3 regions of the Rhodococcus sp. 27YEA15 genome follow, and region 3 is predicted to be linked to each of the others. Evidence: riboswitches for the same ligand, from Rfam matches in the RefSeq annotation. Region 3 holds a riboswitch; each other region holds the start of a gene.
What was found. A riboswitch is a leader RNA that binds a small molecule or an ion and turns the genes downstream of it on or off. The one in region 3 is predicted to bind cobalamin.

Region 1 (5,306 bases), 370 kb from region 3:
GGGTGGCATCGCGCTCGGTGCACGGATGCGTCAGCTCGGGGTTCCGGCAATCGTGATCGACAGTCATGCGCGCCCCGGTGATCAGTGGCGTGGCCGCTACAAGTCCCTGTGCCTGCACGACCCGGTCTGGTACGACCACCTGCCGTACATGCCCTTCCCCGAGAACTGGCCGGTGTTCGCTCCCAAGGACAAGATCGGCGACTGGCTCGAGATGTACACCAAGGTCATGGAGGTTCCGTACTGGAGCTCCACCACCTGCACCTCCGCGTCGTTCGACGAGAAGACGCAGGAATGGACCGTCGAGGTCAACCGTAACGGCGAGCAGTTGACGTTGCGTCCCAAGCAGTTGGTGATGGCGACCGGCATGTCCGGCAAGGCGAACGTCCCGACGTTCCCCGGTCAGGACAAGTTCCTCGGCGATCAGCACCACTCGAGCAAGCACCCCGGCCCGGATCAGTACGTGGGCAAGAAGGTCGTCGTCATCGGCGCGAACAACTCCTCGCACGACATCTGCGGCGCCCTGTGGGAGAACGGCGTCGACGTCACGATGGTGCAGCGCAGCTCGACGCACATCGTGAAGTCGGATTCCCTCATGGACCTCGGTCTGGGCGATCTGTACTCGGAGCGCGCACTGGCCGCCGGGATGACCACGCACAAGGCGGATCTGACCTTCGGTTCGCTGCCGTATCGGATCATGCACGAATTCCAGATCCCCGTCTACGACGCCATCCGCGAGCGCGACAAGGACTTCTACGATCGTCTCGAGAAGGCCGGCTTCGACCACGACTGGGGCGACGACGGCTCGGGCTTGTTCATGAAGTACCTACGACGCGGGTCGGGCTACTACATCGACGTCGGTGCAGCCGAACTCGTTGCCAACGGTGACATCAAGCTTGCCCACGGCAACATCCGTGAACTCACCGAGAACAGCGTGATCCTCGAAGACGGCACGGAACTGCCTGCCGACGTGGTGGTCTACGCAACCGGTTACGGCTCTATGAACGGGTGGGTGGCAGATCTGATAGGTCAGGACACCGCCGACAAGGTCGGCAAGGTGTGGGGCCTCGGCTCGGACACGACCAAGGATCCGGGGCCGTGGGAGGGTGAGCAGCGCAACATGTGGAAGCCGACGCAGCAGGAAGCGCTGTGGTTCCACGGCGGAAATCTGCATCAGTCGCGCCATTACTCGCTGTACCTGGCCCTGCAGTTGAAGGCCCGTTACGAGGGGATCCCGACCCCGGTCTACGGACTTCAGGAAGTACATCACCTGACCTAAAAACTGCTGTGCGCCTTTGTCAACCCCCGAGGGTTGACAAAGGCGCACAGCAAACGGGTCAGCGGACCGCGAACTTGCGAGCGATCTCGGAGTTCTTGGTGGCCCGGTCGGTCAGGAAAGCGAAGGCCAACCCCAGCACCAGCCAGAGCGTTGCCTGGGTGGCGAGGGACGAGAGTCGGAACTCCCAGAGCAGGGTGGCCGGGAAGTCGGAGCCCACCTCGTTGACGCCGGGAAGTGAGATGTATCCGATCGCGACGATCACCAGGAAAGCTGCGACCGGAGCGGCGATGCGCACGGACAGGAACTCGTGTCCGGCGACGGCTTTCGCGGCAGCTGCGGCAGCGGTGACGGCCAGCAGTCCGAGGATCACGGCAGCGAGCCACAAGAGGGTTCGCTGGTTGATGGTGTCGGGATCACCGACGGCCGGAGGATTGGCCGGGTACTTGAAGAACGGTACGGCCTCGATGGCCAACCAGCCTCCGACGGCGATGATGATCGCCAGTAGCGGTCCAGACATTGTGGTGATTCGACGACCGTAGTGGGCGACGACGGCGAAGATCGCTCCCAGCGCGAGCCCGGCCAGCGAGGTGGCCAGGAACAGGCCGCCACGTTGGCCGTCGCGACTGACTAGCGGGGCTTCTTCGTCACCGTGGGTGTGACCGGCGGATCCGTCGGCAGCACTGTCGGCCTCTTCGATCGCGATGGCGGCATTGACGTGCGGCTCACCGAGCACGAACGCGACACCGCCGGCAAGGATGCCTGCGATCAAACCGGCCAACAAACCACGAATGAGAAGCTTCGTGAAATTGTCGACTAGTGGCACGGCAGGCCCATCAGGTGGCGTCCGTCGTGCATGAGTTCATGCATGTACATGCCGGTACGAGATATCGCGCCCTGGTCGAATCCGACCACGTAGAGCGCGAGCATCGAGAGCAGCACCACGGCTGCGGCGATCCAAGCGAGTCGAGCCGAGTCGATCGACGAATCGGGAGAATAGGCGAGAGCCATCGAAGCCTCCTGGGATTTTCGCGTCCCCTAGGTCCATGCGATGGCCGAAGTATCTGGCTGTCTGGGCGTGCGGGACGCCCAGAATTACAGTGGCGCGACCGCTCCGGGCTTGCACCGGATTCCTGTCGAACCATCGCGTTAACAAGCGAACTTTGGCACTACGGCCCGCTCGTGTCAACGCGTGAGGAGGATTGTGCTCGCAACGCGAGCACAATCCTCGACCGGATCAGCTCTTTGCTGCCACGTCCAGGACAACTTCGAACTCGAGCAGCGATGCGCCCGAGGCTACCGGCTTCGCGCGTTCGCCTGCATGAGCTTCACGAGCGGGGCCGTCACGCCAGTCGGCGAATGCCTGCTCGGACTCCCACTGCGTCACCACGAAGTAGCGGCTCTCACCGGCGGTGGGGCGAAGGAGTTGGAATCCGAGGAATCCGGGAGAGTTCTCCACGGCGTGAGCACGCGCTCCGAACCGCTTCTCCAATTCGGGGCCTGCACCCTCGGGAACTTCGATTGCATTGATCTTCACGACTGCCATGGAATCGACATTACCTGTGTGTCCTGCGCGCGTACGGTGACACTCGTGTTGCATGACGAAGGTGGGAGCGGCAGGCCGATTCTGTTGTTGCACGGACTGATGGGCAGTGCCCGCACCTGGCGTCGGCACGTCCCGTGGATTCGGCAGTTCGGTCACGTCTACACCTTCGACGCGGCCGGCCACGCACGACCGGCACCGGCCGAACTGACCACGGAAGCGTTCGTCGAGGATCTTACGTCCGCCGTCGCGGAGATCGGCGAGCCGATGATCGTGATCGGGCACTCGATGGGTGCGCTGCACGCCTGGTGCTTCGCGGCTGCACACCCGGACAAGGTGACGGCGTTGGTGCTCGAGGACATGGCCCCCGACTTTCGGGGGCGCACCGCTGCGGATTGGGCGCAGATGGTGGCGGCGTGGCCGCAACCGTTTGCATCGGCGGACGCCGTGACCGATTTCTTCGGCCCGGTGGCCGGGCAGTATTTTCTCGACTCGTTCGAACGCCGCGACGACGGCTGGTACCTGCACGGAGATGTCTCCACTTTCCGCGACATCTCCGAGGAATGGGGTATCCGACATTTCTGGGATCAGTGGAACGCGGTGTCGGTTCCCGCACTGCTCGTCGAGGGCGAGTTCACGATCACCCCGCCGGGGCAGATGCAGGAGATGGCACGGCGACCCGGCACTCGCTACGTGCGTATCGCCGACGCCGGACATCTCGTTCACGACGATCAGCCGGAGTCTTACCGCGCCGCTGTGACGGATTTACTCGTCGAACACCGTCGATCCTGAGTGGTGTTCGTTTCAGAGCAAGCGCAGTTCCCGCGCGTTGGCAATGGCCTCGTTCTTGTTGTGCGCGTCGAGCTTTCGGTACATGGTCCGGAGTTGGGTCTTGACGGTGTTGACGGATACGAAGAGTTTGTCGGCCATCGCCGCCGACCCCAGCCCCAGCGACAGCAGTGCCAGCACGGTGCGTTCGCGCTCGGTCAGAGAGACTATGTGCACCGATGGTGGGAAAGGTTCCCGGTGAAGGGAGTTCCGAAATTCGGCGAGCGCGGGCGAGTCGGTTTTCGCTGCTGATTCCAGGCGGTCGACGTCCGCTGCGGTAATGGTCGAGAACGGCCGGAGTAGTCCCGTCTGGTCGGCGATGCTGCACGCTTTGGACCAGGCGTCGGTCGCGTATCGCTGCTCTCCCAGCGCGTCGTGTGCAACTGCTTGGACGAGTAGGGTTTCCATGTGCGCGCGCGGATACGAATCACGTGCCCAGTCGAATTGGTGGCATAGTGCGATGGCGGCCTCGGGGTGGCCGGTTCGTTGACGGAGTCGAGCGACCGACGTCAACGTCCACGGGTTGGACGCGGGATCGACGATGCGCTCGGCGAGGGCTGCCGCCTTGTTGCCTTCGCCCAGCGCCAGCAGTAGATCTGTCTCGGTGGACCTCATGAGCGGTGTGGCGAACGCCGACGGAGTGCATTGCTTCGCGTGTGCCGCCACGGCGGTTTGTAGCAGCGGCAGAGCGGTGAACGCGTCGTTCTCGGCTAGAGCGAGTTGGCAATGCGCGTATGTCACGAAAGCCCACAGTTCCTCGCTCTCGGTCGGATGTCCCAACTCTTGCAAGGCTCGGCGAGCTGTCGAGAAGTCGAGTGAGTCGAGTGCTGCCAATGCCGTGGCGACCAGTCCGGCAACCTTGACCATCGGCCCGAGCCAACTGTGGGAGTTGGGGTGTTTCCGCTCCATGACCGACCAATGCCGGGCCTGGCGAGGCTCTCCGAGTATCGCCCAGCTCATGGCGGCACTGCCCGCTGCGTTGCGGGCGACGAAATCGATACCTTGGGAGACCCCGCCCCAGTAGGCCGTTCGGGCTTCGATGGTCGATTCGGCGAACCGACCGTTGAGCTGATAGGTGATTGCGAACTGCAACCGCATGATCGGAAGCTGGTTGCTCACGTTCTCGGGATGGTGTTCGAGGGCGCTGCGGCTCAGATGGGCCAGCCTGCGCGTTATTTCGGTGGCCCGGTCGCACTCGCCGGCGAGCCTGAGCATGATCGACCGAACACAACCGGCGCTCAGAGCGTCGCGTGCACGTGGACTTGCACCCAGCTCGTCCAACTCGGCAACGGATGTGGGCAGAGCGTCGGCCACCACCTCGGCTTCCGATTCTGGCATCGCGAAAAGGCGTTGACCGGCTTGGACGACGGGGTGATGGTCTGCTGCCGCGGCAGGTATCCGTCGAAGAGCGGAACGGACCGCTTCGAGATCGGCGGCGATCATCGTCACCCAGTGTTGTTCGATGATATCGACCGCCAGCGTCCAGTTTTCGGAGTCGACCGCGTACTCCAAGGCCGACGAGTGACGTCCGGCCTCGAGTTGGTGGTGCGCGAGAAATGACAAATTTCGGGTGTAGTCGTCTCCGGTCGAATCCCGGTGTGCCAGTAGGGACCGGCGAATCGCAGGCGCCAGTTCCCAGGTCGGGATTTCCTCGCTTTCCGA
Region 2 (5,306 bases), 2.7 Mb from region 3:
AGAGCATGCGGATGACCGTTGCATCCACGATGAGAGCCACGATCATGCCGACGCCGAGGAACTTCATCACCGACAGTCCGGACATCGCGAAGGCGCCTGTCACCACGATCAGCAGCAATGCGGCCGCCGTCACGATGCGTCCCGTGCGCTCGGCCCCGAACCTGACGGCCTCTTCCGTGGTCGCACCACCGTTTTTCGCTTCGACCATGCGTGACATCAGGAAGACTTCGTAGTCCGTGGACAACCCGAAGACGACTGCCAGGATCAGTACGACGAACGTCGCCTCAAGCGGTGTCTGACTGACACCGAGCAATTGCACTCCGTGACCGTCCTGGAAGACGAACGTCAGGACGCCGAATGTGGTGGCCAGACTCAGAGCTGCCATCAGCACGGCCTTGATGGGCAACACCACGGAACCGAACGCGAGGAACAACAAGATCAACGTCGAGCCCACCATGATGAGAACCATGACAGGCAGCCAGTGCAAGACGGCGTTGTTGCCGTCGTCGATCATTGCCTGACCGCCGCCGACCAGGAGTCGGGTTCCGTCCGGAGCCGAGATGGCCCGCAGATCGGTGACTGCGGCGCTCTGCGACTCCGGAGTGGAGCCTTCACTGTAGAAAGCCTGGACGGCCACCAGTTTGGCCGTACTGGCGACCACGATTGCCTGGCCGATACCGTCCACCTGTCCGGCGGCTTCGGCTATCGCCGCGCCTTCGGCAGGATTGAGCGTCGAGGCACCTTCTGCCTGCAAGATCAGCGTGGCCCCGTTGCCGGTCTGCGGAAAGTCGTTGACAAGGGTGTCCGTCGCGATACGAGCTGGATCATTGTCCGGTAGAGCGGTGTACGAGAGTTCGCCCAGGCGTGCACCGAGAAGCGGCGACGCCATTACCAGAAGAATGGCGACGATGGTGACGGAGACGGCGACGGGGCGTTTCATCACCCAGGAAGCGACTCGACCCCAGAACCGTTGTGAGCGTTCCTCACCGCGTTGGGCGGCATCCTTGCGCCAGGTCCAGGCATTGATGCGATGGCCGAGGACGGCCAACAAAGCCGGAACAGCGGTGAGCGAGAGGACTGCCGCGCTGAGCACTGCTGCGATGGCTCCGAAGCCCAGGGACTTGATGACCTCTTGGGGAAAGACGAGCATGCCGCTGAACGCGCAGATGAGAAGTAATCCGGAGAACATGACTGTTCGACCCGCGGTGAGAAGGGTTCGTCTCGCAGCAGCACCCGGTTCCGACCCCGCATTCAATTCCTCACGGAAACGGCCGACGACGAACAGTCCGTAGTCGATGGCCAGTCCCAAGCCCAGCAAGGAGGCGACGTTGATCGAGAACGACGACACCTCGGTCAACAACGTCAGGAGCCGAAGCACTGCGAGAGCACTGAGAACGCTGAGGATTCCGACGAATACCGGGACCGCCGCCGCGACGATCCCACCGAAGATGAACACCAGCAACACCAATGTGATCGGGATGGCGATGGCCTCGGCGACCACCAGATCCTGTTCGAGTTTGGTGTTGAACGCAATGCCTACCACGGTGTTGCCCGCGAATTGCGCATCGGCTCCTGGCACGTCGAGGGTGGTGAGCACATCGGCGAAGCCCGCAGCGGTGACGCCCGAGTCCGGTGCCAAGGTGATGGCGACGGCGCCGGTTCGTCCGTCGTGCGAGAGCAGGTTTGCGCGGGTGGTGGCGTCGGCAGTCCAGTAGGACTTCACCGCTGCCGTCGGTACGTCGGCCTCAAACGCGTCGATGACGGTGTTCACCGCCGGACCGATGTCGTCGAGGCTGCCGCCGTCGGACGGGGTGTAGAGAGCGATGATGTCCGGGGTCTGCGGTCCGAGGTTGTCCTCGATGATGTTCGCGACCTTCGCGGAGTCGCTACCCGGATCGATGAATCCGCCTTGACCGAGTTTGCCGAACACTCCCAGGCCCCACACACCGCTGATGAGAACTATCAGAACCGCGAGGGACAGAACCCACCATTTTCGAGCTACGACGATATGGGCCCAGCGTGTCATTGATCAACTCCGGTGTGGTGACGGTTCGGTTCGAGGTCGACTGTAGTGGTCGTTTGGTCTTCTTCCGGAAGCGTCGTGCATACTGCTTTCAAGCACTTGCAAGCCACGCGTGTGGGGGAAGCCGGTCCGAATCCGGCGCTGACCCGCAACGGTAGGTCGGCACTCGGTATTCGCCGGGTGCGGACGAGCCCGATTACCCGCCGGGTGGTGTGCGACATCCCATTCGTCGTGGTCTACGAAACGGAAGTCCAGCGGGAGCTCTGGCCCGTGACGGTATGTGGGCCCGAGAGTTCGCCGGGTTCTCCTTCGTGGCTCTGAGCCCCCTTTCGAGGTCCTCGTGTCACCGAAATTCACCCCAGTTCGCGCCGCAGTGTCGTTGTTCGCGGTCGCTCTCGTCGCTGCCGGTTGTTCGAAGGGCGATGCGGCCCAGGACTCGGCATCCACCGAATCCTTCGCGCAACCAGTCACGATCACCAACTGTGATCGTGAAGAAACCTTCGACGCACCTCCACAGCGCATCGTCACCATGAACAACCACGTCACCGAGGTACTCATAGAGATGGGCGTCGGGGATCGGATCGTCGGAATGGGTTACGGCAATGCCACTCCCACGCCGGAAACCGCAGAACAGTTCGCCAAGATCACCAACCTGGCCAAGGAGTACCCCACTGCAGAACAGATACTCGATCTGGACCCGGATCTGATCGTGGGCGGCATGAGCAGTGCCTTCCAAGAGAAGGAAGGCCGGTCCCGAGAGCTGTTCGCGGAGCGGGGAATCAATACCTTTCTGTTCTCCGAATATTGCGGTAAGGGATTTCCGGACATCTCGATGCTCGAGAACGATTACTCGCAGTTGGGCCGAGTTCTCGGTGTCGAGGAAGGTGCTGCTGCGGTAACCGAGCAGGTTGTCGGCGGACTTGACGCGGTGAAGGCTGCTGTTGCCGACACCCCGGTCGTGCCGACCTTCTTCTACGACGGCGGCAAGGACGTGCCGACGACGATCGGTGGAGTCGGTGTCGGTCAGTTGGTAGGCGACTACGCCGGGGCATCGAACATCTATTCCGAAGGTGAGCGGCCATACGTCAAGACCACGTGGGAAGTTGTCGGTGAACGCGCTCCGCAGGCGGTAGTCGTCCTCGACTACGGCGACGAGTCCGCCGAGCAGAAGATCGATTTCCTCAAGTCGCACCCGGTCATGGCTACCACTCCGGCCGTTCAACAGAATCGGTTCGTGGTTGTCCCGCTCTCCGACTTCTTCGAGAGCCCCCGTCTGGTGCGGTCGGCTCAAACCATTGCAGCGGCGCTGCATCCGGGCGTGGTCACGACACCGTGATGCGCACCCGGTCCGGGTACTCGGCGCTACTGCTGGGGCTTGCCGTAGCTCTGGCTGTGGTGATGGGATTGGCAGTCTCGTTCGGCTCGGTACGTATTCCGGTCGGCGACGTGTGGGCCATAGTCGGCTCGCGCATGCTCCCGGGAAGTTTCGAGACCTGGTGGACACCGGCGCGGGAGTCGATTGTGATCGACTCCCGCCTGCCCCGCGCGCTCACCGCCGCGGTGGTCGGCGCGTCATTGGCCATGGCAGGCGCCGTGGCGCAGGCCGTCACCCGAAATCCCCTGGCCGATCCGTACCTCCTCGGTGTCTCGTCCGGCGCCGGGTTCATGGTTGTGCTGGTCAGCGTTCTCGGTATCGGATCAGGTGTACTCGGTGTTTTCACCATTCCGGTGGCCGCTTTCGTCGGCGCCATGATTCCGCTCTTCCTCGCCTTGCTCATCGGCGGCCGATATCCACAGCCGACGGCGATCATCTTGGTGGGTGTGGCGCTGGGGCAGATATTTTCGGCCCTCATCACCTTCGTCATGCTCGTCGTGGCAGACGAGCGTCATATCACCGGCCTGATGCACTGGCTGGCGGGTGGATTCGGTGACGCCCGCTGGTCGACACTGACGTTTCCGACGCTGACCCTGCTGGTGATCGGTATTGCCCTGTTGCTCAGTGCCAAATGGATGGACGTGCTGCAGACCGGTGACGACGGCGCTGCGGCTCTCGGTATGAACGTGCGCCGTTTTCGGGTGCTGTCGTTGCTGGCAGTGTCCGTACTTGCCGGAGCCGCTGTCAGTGTTGCCGGTGGTATCGGATTCATCGGGTTGCTGATTCCGCACCTTGCGGGATTCATGGTGGGTACCAGGGCGATCCGACTGCTTCCGGCAGCGGCGCTGTTAGGGGCGGTGGCAATGGTGGCTGCCGATACTGCGTCGCGGTCGGTCGCCCAGTCGACCGAGGTGCCGGTGGGTGTGGTCACCGCGCTGGTCGGTGCGCCGATCTTCGTCTGGATGCTTTACCGACAGTATCGGAGGCTGGAGCAGTGAAACCACTCGAACTCGTCGACGCCCGAGCTCGCCTGGGTAGTCGTGAAGTGTTGCACGGCATCACGTTCGACGTTGCGGCCGGAGAAGTGCTCGGCCTGGTCGGACCCAACGGCAGTGGTAAGACCACAGCACTTCGCTGCTGTTACAACGCCCTGACACCGTCCGGTGGTGCAGTGTTGATCGAGCAGGTCGACTCGACGACTCTGTCCCGAAAGGACATCGCTCGGACGATCGCGGCCAGCGTGCAGGAACCGGCAGTCTCGGGTGGGCTCTCCGTGCGTGAATCGGTGACGTTGGGACGAACGCCGCACCGCGGCTGGTTGGATCGCACCACCGATCATGACGGCCAGATCGTGGACCGGTGTATCGAGCAAGTGGGTCTGACAGACCTGGCCGGGCGGGACGTGGCCACTCTCTCCGGAGGCGAGCGTCAGCGGGTCTCGATTGCCCGTGCCTTGGCGCAGGAGCCGAGGATTCTGCTCTTGGACGAGCCGACCAACCACCTGGACCTACGTCATCAACTGATCGTCATGGAGTTGCTCACCGTACTGTCCGCCCAAGGTCTGGCGATCGTCGTCACGATGCATGATCTGCGCCTTGCCGTCGAATACTGTGACCGGTTGGCCGTCCTCACCGATGGTGACGTGCGAGCCTGTGGGCCTACTGTCGAGGTGTTGGACGAATCGTTGTTGGCGGAAGTCTTCGGCATCAGGGCCCGCGTCGACCGAGGCGGGCGAAGCCTGCGGATGGAGGTGTCGGGGCTCGCATGACTACGGTGGCAGATGTGTACTCGCGCTTGGTGGCGGCGGTGCCGTTGTTCGATAACTTGAACGCTTACCCGGATACCGTGTCCGCCGAGGTGATGACGGATCCGGAATGGATGGCCGCGAGGGTGGCCGATACCGGGCGG
Region 3 (5,306 bases):
GGTCTGGGCCAACATCGCCCAGTTCACCCCGATGTTCGGTATCAGCTCACTCGTACACGCACCGTTGACCGGCGATCCGGTGCACTGGACCTGGATACTCAATATCGTGGTGTGGTTCGCGGTCTTCGCGGGCGGCGCAATCTGGCGGTTCCAGCGAGACACGGAGCGTGTATAGCTTGTTCGACAAGACCGACCGAAGCGATTCCTCCGCCCCATGGCGTTGGAATCGCTTCGGTATCGTATTCGCTGCGGTATGGATGGTGTTCCTCGTCGGCCCCTTCGTCGACTCGTGGAACCTACGCGGTGAACTGCGCGGCTGGACAGGGATGTTCGCGACTCTGGCGTTCGCGACGCTGTATCTGTTCGTCTTCGCCCGGACCCGGATCCGACGACAGAGCCAGCTGGTCCAGCCGACATTCCCCGAGTCCGCACTGATACTTTCCGTGCTGACGGCGTTGGCCGCGGTGATGATCACCAGCGTCGGGGCGACGGGCTTGGCGGCAGCGCCCTACTTGGCCGTGACAGCGGTCATGATGTTACCGACCGTCGCGGCCGGCATCTACTCGTTGGCGGTCGCAGCCACCGTCGAGATCATCAGCATGACGGCGGACTGGGGCAACTTCTCCGGAGTCGCACTCGGTGTGTGCGCGGCCGCGTTCGCCATGTCCGGCGTCATGACCCTGATCCGGCGCAACGCCCAGATGCTCCGAGAGCGTGAAGAGCAGGAAAAGCGTGCGGTACTCGAGGAACGGGCACGCATGGCCCGAGACCTCCACGACATCCTCGGGCATTCCCTCACCGTGATCACGGTCAAAGCGGAATTGGCAGGGCGGTTGTTGGATGTCGACGTCGAACGGGCCAGGGCCGAACTCGACGATCTCGAACGACTTTCACGCGACGCTCTGGCCGACGTCCGCTCGGCCGTCGAAGGATTCCGCGGCCTTTCGCTTCCAGTGGAGATAGCCCGCGCACGCGAAGCACTACGCGCTGCCGGGATCGAAGCCGAAGTGCCGGGAAGCACCGACGTCGTCCCGACTCGGCTGCGCGAACTCTTCGCCTGGACCATCCGCGAAGGCGTCACCAACGTCGTCCGGCACAGCGGCGCTCGACAGTGCCGCATCAGCGTCGACCGATCGAGCGTCTCCGTATCCGACGACGGCCGGGGGTCGGTCACGACCGGGTCCGGCAACGGCTTGATCGGACTGCGAGAGCGCGCCGGGGCCGCCGGAGCGAAGCTGATCATCGCTGCACCGGAAAATGGTGGTTTCACGCTGCAGGTGACGGAGAAGGAGGCGGTGTGAGTATTCGATTGCTCTTGGCCGACGACCAGGCGCTGGTCCGCGGCGCGTTGGCGGCACTACTCGATCTCGAACCCGACCTCGACGTCGTCGCCGAAGTGGGCCGTGGCGACGAAGTGGTTGCCGCTGCACTCGAATATCGACCGGATGTGGCGCTGTTGGACGTCGAGATGCCCGGCATGGACGGCATCACGGCCACTGCCGCACTTCGCGCCGCTGTTCCGGAAACCCGGGTCCTCATCGTCACCACCTTCGGTCGCCCGGGATTTCTTCGAAAGGCACTGCACGCCGGTGCCGGCGGGTTTGTGGTCAAGGACACGCCGGCTCGACAACTCGCCGACGCGGTCCGGCGTGTGCACGCCGGTCTTCGCGTCGTTGATCCGACGTTGGCCGCAGACAGCCTGACCAGTGGCGAGTCGCCTTTGACGGAACGTGAGAGCGATGTCCTGCGGGCGGCGCGGGACGGTGCGCCGGTGGCCGCCATCGCGGCGGCGTTGTTTCTGTCCGCCGGTACTGTTCGCAATCACCTGTCCGCTGCAATTGGCAAGACGGGCGCCTCGACGCGGGCCGAGGCCGTGAAGATCTCGGAATCCAACGGGTGGCTGTAGCCCACCATCATCCAGATCTACGACAAGTTGGACGTACTGGCAACTGTTTCGCAACCACATTTTTCGGCAAATTTGCCCGATTCACGCCAAGAGGGGACGAAATACCCTACGATAACCCGTGGCTGAGGGACGTTAGACCCCATCGCCGACGCCTCCGTAGCGGCACACTGGTTATGACGCAGTTATCCACAATGGAGACGTGCAATCGGGAGGGAAGTCTCATGCCGAATACATTCAATCGACGTTTGAACACATTGTTCGACACCTCCGAATTCCACGTCACCAATGCTGTCGTGGTTCGCGCAATGGCCGAACGTGGTTGCCGGATCTCCACGCCGTACCTTTCGCAACTGCGTACCGGCGTCCGTACCAACCCGTCACCGGAGATCGTTGCGGCACTCGCACACTTCTTCGGAGTTCACCCCGACTACTTCTACGGTCCGTCCGAAGCCCCGCGAGCCGTTTCCAGCGGTGGAGCCGATCTCACCGTCGTCGAGCAACTCCACAACGTCCGGCTGCGGAATCTGACGTCGCGAGTGGTGGACCTGTCCGAATCCTCGCAGGACCTACTCGTGGAAATGGCCGAGAACCTCCGAACGTCGGAGCGTCTGCCCAGAGTCCCACCGGACTCCAACTCCTACCTCTCCCGCGCCTGACACGGCCGTCGATTCACACCAGGACAGCGCACTTTTCCGCTGACACCCCGGTAGCCCTATGCTGGAGGGCGCAGCTGGTTCGCCCGGAACGGTCATGAGGAGCCCCGAAGACCGTTCCCGGCGTCGAAGCCTCGCCGGCACACGCCGACGAGGTGAGAGGGAACCCGGTGAAAATCCGGGACTGTCCCGCAGCGGTAAGCAGGAACGACCGCCGTCTACGCACTGGGCATTCGCCTGGGAAGCGACGGCCAGTAGGTTCGATCCACCCGATCGAGAGCCCGCGAGTCCGAAGACCTGCCGACTGTGTCGGGCACGCCGTGTCCGACGGTCCACCGCCTCGTGGAATGGGCGAGTAGATCTTCGTAAGGCTTCGTTCGCGGTGCAGGCAGCAATGCTCGACACCGTCGAAGCCTGGTGAGGTGTACCCGTCTACCGGCAGTGGCCATCAGTGCATTGGCAAACTGGAGAAACTCCGTGACAACACCTTTCGTCTCGACCGTGCTGGGCTCACCGCGCATCGGTCCCAATCGCGAACTCAAGCGGGCAACCGAAAGCTACTGGGCCGGCCGCGTCGACGCCGCCGCCCTGCAGCAGAGCGCCCGTGATCTCCGGCGGCGGGGCTTGGCCGCACAGCGTGAACAGGGCCTCGATTCCATCCCGGTCAACACGTTCTCGTTCTACGATCAGATCCTCGACACCGCAGTGCTTCTCGGCGCGCTGCCCGAGCGTGTCGCGTCGATCGCCGATCCGTTGGACCGGTACTTCGCGGCTGCCCGCGGCACCGACACCATCACACCTCTCGAGATGACCAAGTGGTTCGATACCAACTACCACTACCTCGTTCCCGAGATCTCGCCGTCGACCACCTTCGCACTCGACGCGTCGAAGGTGCTCACCGAACTCGCCGAGGCCACCGAAGCCGGCATCAACGCCCGACCCGTGGTCATCGGCCCGGTCACGTTCTTGCTGCTCTCGAAGGCGGTCGGCACCGACACTCCACTGCTCTCGCGTTTGAGTGAACTGCTCCCCCTCTACGCAGACCTGCTCGGCCAGTTGAAAGCAGCAGGCGCCGAATGGGTGCAGCTCGACGAACCCGCGCTGGTCGGTGACCGAACGGCAGCGGAGATCGAGCAGGCACGCGCTGCGTACGCCGAACTTTCGGCGCTGACCGATCGGCCGGCCATCTTGCTGGCGTCGTACTTCGGTTCACTCGGCGAGGCACTGCCCGCTCTCGCGTCCACCGACGTCGAAGGTATCGCGATCGATCTGGTCGCCGGTGACGATTGCATCGGATCCGTGCCGGATCTCAGCGGAAAGTTCGTCGTCGCCGGTGTCGTCGACGGACGCAACATCTGGCGCACCGACCTCGACGCCGCGCTGGCCACCCTGGGCGCACTGCTCGGTAGCGTCGACACGCTCGCGGTATCCACCTCGTGCTCGCTCCTGCACGTCCCGTACACCCTCGACGCTGAAACCGACGTCGACAAGGCGCTGCGGTCGTGGCTCGCGTTCGGCACCGAGAAGGTCAAGGAAGTCGTCACCCTGGCAACAGCTCTCACGCAGGGCCGCGAGTCGGTCGAGGACGAGTTCGCGCTCGCCCGCGCAGCCGCGTCCACCCGCCGCGACGATCGCCGCCTCAACGATGCCACGGTCCGCGGCCGCCTCGACGCCGTCCTGAACTCCGCGCTCGGCCGCGCCCCCGCCGCCGAGCGCCGGAAACTCCAGGCCGAGGTGCACGACCTGCCTGCACTGCCCACCACGACCATCGGTTCGTATCCACAGACCTCCCAGATCCGCGTTGCGCGTGCCGCACTGCGCACGGGTGAGATCGACCAGAGCGAGTACCTGCGCCGTATGCGCGCCGAGATCGCCGATGTGGTTGCACTGCAGGAGAAGCTGGACATCGACGTGCTGGTGCACGGTGAACCCGAGCGCAACGACATGGTCCAGTACTTCGCCGAGCAGTTGGAGGGTTTCTTCGCCACCACCAACGGCTGGGTACAGTCGTACGGAACCCGTTGCGTGCGTCCGCCGATCCTCTACGGTGACGTCTCGCGTCCGAACCCGATGACCGTCGACTGGATCACCTACGCCCAGTCGCTGACCGACAAGCCGGTCAAGGGCATGCTCACCGGTCCCGTCACGATCCTGGCGTGGTCGTTCGTTCGTGACGATCAGCCGTTGGCCGACTCCGCCAACCAGGTAGCACTCGCGATTCGGGACGAGACGGTCGATCTTCAGACCGCAGGCATCCGCATCATCCAGGTCGACGAGCCTGCCCTGCGCGAGCTGTTGCCGCTACGCGCCGCCGACCAGCCCACCTATCTCGACTGGTCTGTCGGTTCGTTCCGCCTGGCCACCTCTGGTGTCGCGGACTCCACCGCGATCCACACGCACCTGTGCTACTCCGAGTTCGGTGCGGTCATCGGTGCCATCGCCGGGCTCGACGCGGACGTCACGTCCATCGAAGCAGCACGTTCACATATGGAGGTGCTCGGCGACCTGAGTACCGTCGGTTTCGACCTGGGCGTCGGGCCGGGTGTCTACGACATCCACTCGCCGCGCGTTCCCGGCGTCGACGAGATCGCCGACTCACTGCGTGAGGCCCTCAAAGCCGTTCCGGTCGAGCGTCTCTGGGTGAACCCGGACTGCGGCCTCAAGACCCGCGGGCAGGTCGAGGTGGAAGCGTCGCTGCGCAACCTCGTCGAGGCCGCGAAACTGGTGCGCGCGGAACTCTAGCGGCA

Region 1: it holds a riboswitch for cobalamin, as region 3 does, so the genes downstream of both, ABH922_RS00745 (CbtB domain-containing protein) here and metE (5-methyltetrahydropteroyltriglutamate--homocysteine S-methyltransferase) in region 3, are expected to answer to the same signal.
Region 2: it holds a riboswitch for cobalamin, as region 3 does, so the genes downstream of both, ABH922_RS15540 (ABC transporter substrate-binding protein) here and metE (5-methyltetrahydropteroyltriglutamate--homocysteine S-methyltransferase) in region 3, are expected to answer to the same signal.

Annotation. Positions count from the first base shown of each region.
Region 1 covers NZ_JBMHHW010000001.1:160,713-166,018, forward strand. Annotated here, with positions in the region: gene ABH922_RS00735 (NAD(P)-binding domain-containing protein) at 1-1,276, shown strand, start outside; gene ABH922_RS00740 (CbtA family protein) at 1,335-2,099, opposite strand; gene ABH922_RS00745 (CbtB domain-containing protein) at 2,090-2,284, opposite strand; cobalamin riboswitch at 2,310-2,434, opposite strand; gene mhuD (mycobilin-forming heme oxygenase MhuD) at 2,511-2,819, opposite strand; gene ABH922_RS00755 (alpha/beta fold hydrolase) at 2,865-3,608, shown strand; gene ABH922_RS00760 (LuxR C-terminal-related transcriptional regulator) at 3,621-5,306, opposite strand, start outside.
Region 2 covers NZ_JBMHHW010000001.1:3,275,118-3,280,423, reverse strand. Annotated here, with positions in the region: gene ABH922_RS15545 (MMPL family transporter) at 1-2,026, opposite strand, end outside; cobalamin riboswitch at 2,075-2,245, shown strand; gene ABH922_RS15540 (ABC transporter substrate-binding protein) at 2,364-3,359, shown strand; gene ABH922_RS15535 (FecCD family ABC transporter permease) at 3,359-4,396, shown strand; gene ABH922_RS15530 (ABC transporter ATP-binding protein) at 4,393-5,166, shown strand; gene ABH922_RS15525 ((2Fe-2S)-binding protein) at 5,163-5,306, shown strand, end outside.
Region 3 covers NZ_JBMHHW010000001.1:527,676-532,981, reverse strand. Annotated here, with positions in the region: gene ABH922_RS02465 (ABC transporter permease) at 1-175, shown strand, start outside; gene ABH922_RS02460 (sensor histidine kinase) at 177-1,301, shown strand; gene ABH922_RS02455 (response regulator) at 1,298-1,906, shown strand; gene ABH922_RS02450 (helix-turn-helix domain-containing protein) at 2,128-2,562, shown strand; cobalamin riboswitch at 2,681-2,878, shown strand; gene metE (5-methyltetrahydropteroyltriglutamate--homocysteine S-methyltransferase) at 3,037-5,301, shown strand.